DNA from 2 places in the Pseudoalteromonas sp. ABE4_541 genome. Region 1 is predicted to be linked to the other one. Evidence: riboswitches for the same ligand, from Rfam matches in the RefSeq annotation. Region 1 holds a riboswitch; the other holds the start of a gene.
What was found. Region 1 has a riboswitch for cobalamin ahead of ACW689_RS16500 (TonB-dependent receptor domain-containing protein). Riboswitches for the same ligand answer to the same signal wherever they lie in the genome.
Positions count from the first base shown of each region.

Region 2: linked by a shared signal. The riboswitch ahead of ACW689_RS08545 (ABC transporter ATP-binding protein) and the one ahead of ACW689_RS16500 (TonB-dependent receptor domain-containing protein) in region 1 are both predicted to bind cobalamin.

Region 1 is NZ_JBSVEM010000018.1:71,163-74,577, reverse strand. It holds gene ACW689_RS16500 (TonB-dependent receptor domain-containing protein) at 1-1,491, opposite strand, end outside; cobalamin riboswitch at 1,528-1,680, opposite strand; gene ACW689_RS16495 (YajQ family cyclic di-GMP-binding protein) at 1,838-2,320, opposite strand; gene ACW689_RS16490 (VanZ family protein) at 2,460-2,810, shown strand; gene ACW689_RS16485 (ketopantoate reductase family protein) at 2,803-3,415, shown strand, end outside.
Region 2 is NZ_JBSVEM010000007.1:21,682-25,096, reverse strand. It holds gene ACW689_RS08555 (FAD:protein FMN transferase) at 1-539, shown strand, start outside; gene nqrM ((Na+)-NQR maturation NqrM) at 633-845, shown strand; cobalamin riboswitch at 947-1,071, shown strand; gene ACW689_RS08545 (ABC transporter ATP-binding protein) at 1,185-2,000, shown strand; gene ACW689_RS08540 (FecCD family ABC transporter permease) at 1,997-2,983, shown strand; gene ACW689_RS08535 (cobyric acid synthase) at 2,997-3,415, shown strand, end outside.

The DNA.
Region 1 (3,415 bases):
CATATCATGCTCAAAGCCAAAAGCTGAAGTCGATGCCGATAGCTCAACCCCTTTCATAGTGGCTTGTTCCACATTTTGTGCGACATACTTACCCGTAGTGTTTGGCAAACTAACAATCATTTTGTCAATTTTGTTATGAAAAACGGCAACATCAAAGCGAGCGCTTGCCGTTTTAACTGACAGACCTAACTCGTTATTACTCGCCTGTTCCGGTTTTACACTGGGGTTTGGCAAATACCAAGGACTGTTTTTTACGAATGCATGGGTTAATGTGGGCGCTCTAAAAGCAGTACCGTGATTGACTCTAAACGTCACGTACTTATTAGCGACATAACCCAAACCTGCGGTGTAAGTTGTGTCACGGCCATGAAAGTCATAGTCATCAGTTCTTACCACGGCATTAGCCAACAGCGTACCATCATCATAAAAACCACCGACAAACGCTGCCTTGTTGGTTCGCTCTGAATGAGTAAACTCAGCAGTCGCGTTACCTAAATCTTCTGTTAGCTGATTAAAACCAGCACTGACTTTTAACGCGTCACTGATGTCATACAATGCTCTATATTCGAACTCTACTCGCTCTGTGCTGTACACATCATGCTTGGGCGTACCCGTTTGGGTATTCTCCTGTTGTGAGAAGCTCGCACTAGCGTGATGAACAAGTTTATCAACTCGCTTTTCCCATGCGAACCGGCCGGTGTAGTTTTCAAACTCATAGGCATCATTACCCCATTCATTATCATACTCACCATCCCCTTCACTGTACTGTGCAATTGCCGACAAAGACCCTAAAAGCGCATGATCATAATTTAAGTTAAACCCAAAGTTTTTATTGGTATAACCATCACTATCATGATCTTTGCTCAGTGGTGCGGCAGAATCTTTACTCTTTACGTCATATCCATCAGTATCTTCATATCCAAGATTAAAACTTAAAGACAAATCTCCCGATGATAACTTACCCGACTGCTGGTAATTCACATAATTATGGCCGCCAGCTGTTAGGGCGATTTCATGCTGTTGTGCTTGACGCGTAATGATATTAATCACCCCAGCCATCGCATCAGAGCCATAAATAGCGGCTCTCGCGCCCTTTACAACTTCGATACGTTCGATGCTGTTTACTGGAATGTTGGTAAACGACACACTGCCAGAGTTGGCATCACTTATACGTACACCATCGACTAAGACCAGCAAATGCTTAGTTGCAGCACCGCGCAGAAATACGCTAGCAGTTTGTCCAAAACCGCCCGTTCGAACCACATCAACACCGGCGATGGTATTAAGCAAAGAAGGTAAATCACGGGCATTACTTTGCTCAATTTGAACACGCTCAAGCACATTAACCGTTGCTAAAGCATTATTGATAGGTTGTTCAAATTTATTAGCCGTAATCGTAATACGTTCAATAGATTGTGTATCTGTTTGTGCAGATACACATGATGACACAGCAGCGAACACAGCCACCGCAAGCATAGATTTGTTTTGCATGATATCCCCAAACTTGCGCCCACCGCACAAGTAAAACAAGTAAAGTACATCAAGGCCGGTCTCCGGACTTAGCCCATAGTGGCATCACCGTTGCGGGGGCAGTGCTGGATTTCGCTCACTCCTGTGATTGTCACCAACTTCCCGATTATCTTAGCTATTTTTGAAAACACCATAATCAAATGTGATCGTTAAAATCATCAAGCCAAGCACCTTGAAAAGAGGCGCTATTGTGCGAACTTTAGAAAAGATTGTCAATGGACGTCTAGAAATCTAAAGCAAGCTATATATTTAGCTTGCTTTAGTATATGTGCGCTCTGTTACAACACTGAAAGGTGGGCAAAAAGAATTAGTCGCGGAAGTTTTTAAATTGGAATGGCTGACCCAACTCAGAAGTACGAATTAATTGCATTACTTCTTGTAAATCATCACGCTTTTTACCTGTAACACGCACCTCTTCACCTTGAATTGCGGCTTGTACTTTAATTTTTGAATCTTTGATTAGTTTAACCAATTTCTTGGCCATGTCTTTATCGATCCCTTGTTTCAAAGCCACTTTACGCGATACGTTTTTACCAGCTCGCTCAATGTCTTTCAATTCAAGACTCGACACATCAAGACCACGCTTTGACGCTTTACTAGCCAAAATGTCAAATAATTGCATGACTTGTGGATCGGCTTCCGCTTTGAGTGTGATCACCTCATTTGTCAGTTCAATTGAGGCATCAACACCACGAAAATCGTAGCGTGTTTCAAGTTCGCGCTTAGCATTATCAACCGCGTTTTTTGCTTCTGTCATTTCGATTTCAGACACAATGTCAAAAGAAGGCATGTTACTCTCCTAAAATATGAATAACGCAATTATATCAATCAAAATTAGAATGTGGGTAAAAATGTGATATTCACCCACCAGCCAGTTTTCAGTGATATACTGGCCCTAATTTAGAGCTCATCATTTAGTAGGACTTTTTGTGACAAGACGGGTTTATCAAGTATTGCTGTTAATCACTTTGGCTATTTGTACTTTTTTATTTGCTAAAGAATTTCAACATTCCGGTATACGCATCGAGCATGCCGATAAAGTCGTTCATTTTGTTATCTTTTTTGGCCTCGCATTTATCATGCATCACGCCTTCAAATGGCCAATGATAGCGCAACTGGTGCTATTAGCGAGTTATGGTATTGGCATTGAAGTGATGCAAGACAGCCTCCCCTACAGAGAAGCCTCATTGGGTGATTTTATCGCCGACTTTGCCGGCGCGCTCAGTTATTACTTAACCTATTGTGCAATATACAAATGGCGACTTAAAAAACATGGCTAATGTGCATATTGTTGGCGCAGGGGCAATTGGGCTCTCATTCGCGCAAAAGCTAAGTCAAAAGCACAAGGTCACTGTGGTCGGCAGGCAGCCCTCAACAAGCGAGCTACTTTACACTCTAGATAACCACACCAGCAAAATAAACGCGTCTTATACACCTTGTAATACCAGCGCGCTTGCTAAAATGGCTATTTCGCACTGTTTTGTTTGCGTCAAAGCTTATCAGCTGCAGCAAGCATTCTCTGATATTCAACCCTATTTACAACACGATGCGTGCCTATTTATTTCACATAATGGTATGCAAGATCTCGGTAAAATAAAAAATCAGCTGCAACCAAGTCAACGGCTCTATTTTGTCAGTACCTCAATGGGGGCTTTAAAGCTGGCAGCTAACCATGTTAAAGCAACAGGCAATGGTGATACCTATCTTGGCGCCTGCAACGAGCCGGCCGAAGTTGATATAGAGCAAACTTATCAGGAATTTTTTTCGGATGCCTTTGCTCCTTGTGATATTCATAACGATATTAATCTTCTTCGATGGCAAAAACTGCTGGTCAATATTGCGATTAATCCTCTAACAGCCATTCACCAAGTCCCAAACGGCGCAC
Region 2 (3,415 bases), on a different contig from region 1:
AAGGACTGGCTAAAACAGTCGATGGCCTTGAGGTATCATTTTCAGCAACAGCTAAAGGGTTTGGTATTGATAAAGTAGCGTCTTTACTCGAGGAGTTGGGGATCACGAATTATATGGTTGAAATTGGTGGAGAGCTGCGGGTTTCAGGCTCGAAACCGAACGGTGTACCATGGATTATTGCGATAGAGCAGCCTGATGCGCCAATGGGAACGCGTCAATCTCATAGAGAGCTTAAACTTGGAAGTACAGGAATAGCGACATCTGGTGATTACCGTATTTTTTATGAAATGGATGGCGAAACGTTTACCCATTTGATTGACCCCGCCACGGGCATGCCCGTAAAGCATGAGTTGGTATCAGTTACGGTTCTTCATCCTTCAGCGATGACTGCAGATGGCTTGGCAACGGCCTTAACTATAATGGGTACGGAGCGAGCAAAAACGTACGCACAAGAACATAACCTTGCCGTGTACTTGATCAGTAAGTCTCCAGAAGGCTTAAAAACGTATGCCAGTGATGCTTTCAAACCATATTTGTGAGCGCAGAATAACCGCGCTATAATGCGTGGTGTTTAAAACCGTCATTGGCCCAAAGCATGTTGGGCCAATTATCACCTTAAAAGGGCTTATACAATGTCGCTGTTTCTTCTTACTTTTGGTTTACTGATTTTGATTATTGCTGCGATGGCAGTCGGCGTGATTGTGCAGAAGAAGTCAATGGCGAGCAGCTGTGGTGGTTTAGGCGCAGTAGGTGTTGAAAAAGCCTGTGACTGCGATGACCCGTGCGATAGACGCAAAAAACGCATGGCAAAAGAACAAGCTTGGAAAGAAAACCAAATTCTGTAGCTGTTTTCTAATAGCCTTGAAATGCGAGCTACGGCTCGCATTTTTGGTTGTCTTCAATATTTACTCAAGCCCGTACATCAAAAGTTGTATTTTAGCCATCTAGACAGCATAATGACGCCATATTGTTGTTAGTGATACTTGGGAATGAGTTGCAAATACTCAACTGTCCCCGCAACTGTGAAGGTCGCTTAAAGTGACCAAAGTCAGATACCAAGATTAACAAATTAACTCTTAGCGGGCGTACTATGAGTCACAGTCAATCCTCCACTTTTTAGTGCTTTACTTATGTAACGAGTACTTGTTGTCTGTGTGTCCGTTCGTTTTTATTGAAAGGTCAACATGACACAACCAATGGCGAAAGCCCCAACAATACTGCAAGTTCAACAACTTGAATTGAAGATCAATCAACTCGAGATCCTCAAAAAGATCAGTTTTGATGTTAATCGGGGGGAATTTGTGGGTTTGTTAGGGCCTAATGGTGCTGGTAAGTCATCCTTGTTGCGCTGTCTATATCGTTATGTACCTCCTTCTAGAGGTTCCGTGTCGTTGTATGGAAAGCAGCTAGAGCGCTATACACGACAAGCATATGCCAAGAAAGTCGCGGTTGTACTACAAGAGGTGCCAGAACAATTCAATTTAGAAATGCATGAAGTTGTTGCAATGGGTCTGACACCTCACAAAACATTATTTTCTTGTTTAGGTCAAAAAGAGCGCCAATTGATTGATGCCGCAATTGATAAAGTCGAATTGACCCATAAATCTCATCAAATATTTAGCTCACTTTCTGGTGGAGAAAAGCAACGGGTGATGATCGCTCGCGCGATTGTACAACAACCTGAGTTACTCATTATGGATGAACCAACGAGTCACCTTGATGTGAAGTATCAAATTCAAATTATGGAACTTGCTAAGTCTTTGGGTATCAGCGTCTTGGCTTCTTTTCATGATTTAAATTTAGCGTCAGCGATGAGTGATAAATTGCTCGTGCTCAAAGGAGGGAAATTGGTTGCACAAGGCGACCCTGCTGACGTTATAACACCTCAGTTACTGAGTGATGTGTTTGGTGTGTGTGCCGAGGTGAGCCGCTTGCCGAGTTTTCAAGGTAATACACGACAAGTACCGCATATTCGTTATCATTACGGATATATTCAATGAGCCGTTTGCCTTTCAGTATCTTTTTGAGCGCTGTGGTAGCGATTAGCTTTTTGGGTGCATTAAGTTTAGGTGCAATACCTATCGCTTTATCTGATGTGGTACAAGCGCTTTTTGCTTACTCGGACACCCAGCTGGAGCATAAGGTCATTATTGAATTGCGACTACCACGTGCGATCTTAGCTTTTTTTTCTGGTTGTGGCTTGGCGCTGGCAGGACTTATTTTGCAAACGGTAACTCGTAATCCTTTAGCTGATCCTTACCTATTTGGTGTATCTTCTGGCGCTTCATTCGGTGTGGTGCTGTTATTTGCATTTACTGGTGTGCAAGCTGGACTCTGGTTATCGGGGGCTGCCTTTTTAGGTAGTCTTGCAGCCATGATCTTGCTATTGATTATTGCCAGAAGCCAAGCAAGTAGGCAAGTTGAGTCTATGTTACTTGCCGGTGTCGCTCTATCATTCTTATTTAGTGCTTGTACCAGTTTACTTTTGTATTGGAGCGATCCACAAGCCATCAGTGCCATTATCTTTTGGACTTTAGGCAGCTTTAGCCGCGCACAATGGCAATGGCTTTGGTTACCTTGTTTCGTCGTGGGAGCTTGCCTATTTGTGGTGCTGCTTTACCGCCGTGTTCTAAATACATTACTGCTTGGCGATGAAAGTGCAATTACATTAGGTATAAACGTTAATAGGGTACGCCTTGGTATGTTGATAGTCAGCTCTTTGGTAACGGCGGTACTCGTTGCTTCATGTGGGGGAGTTGGGTTCGTGGGGTTAATGATCCCACATATGGTACGCTTTTTTATTTCCCAAGCTTCTACACTTGGACTGGTTTGTATCACCATCGCTGGTGGAGTGTTTATGCTCTGGGTTGATGTTCTCGCTCGTACCATGCTGAATAACCAAGAGTTACCTGTGGGTGTGATCACTGCTGCCATTGGCAGTGTGTTCTTTTTGTTCTTATTGGTCACGCGAAAAAACAATTAACGGGGTGATGATTTTGAAGACATTAATGATACAAGGCACAACGTCAGATGCAGGTAAGAGCACGCTTGCTGCTGCTCTTTGTCGTGTATTTGCTCGTCGAGGTATCAAAGTGGCACCGTTTAAACCACAAAATATGGCTTTAAACAGTGCGGTAACCCCCTGTGGTGGAGAAGTTGGCCGAGCGCAAGCGCTGCAAGCTATTGCAGCCAAAGTGGAATTGAGTACCGACTTTAATCCTATTTTACTCAAACCAAATAGTGATACAGGCGCGCAAGTGATCATCCATGGTAAAGCGATCAGTAATATGGAAGCTGCAAAATATCATGATTACAAAAAAGTGGCGATGGCGGCCGTATTGGAGTCACACCAACGTTTGCAAAATGAGTTTGAGGTTATTGTTGTTGAGGGGGCTGGAAGTCCTGCCGAGATTAA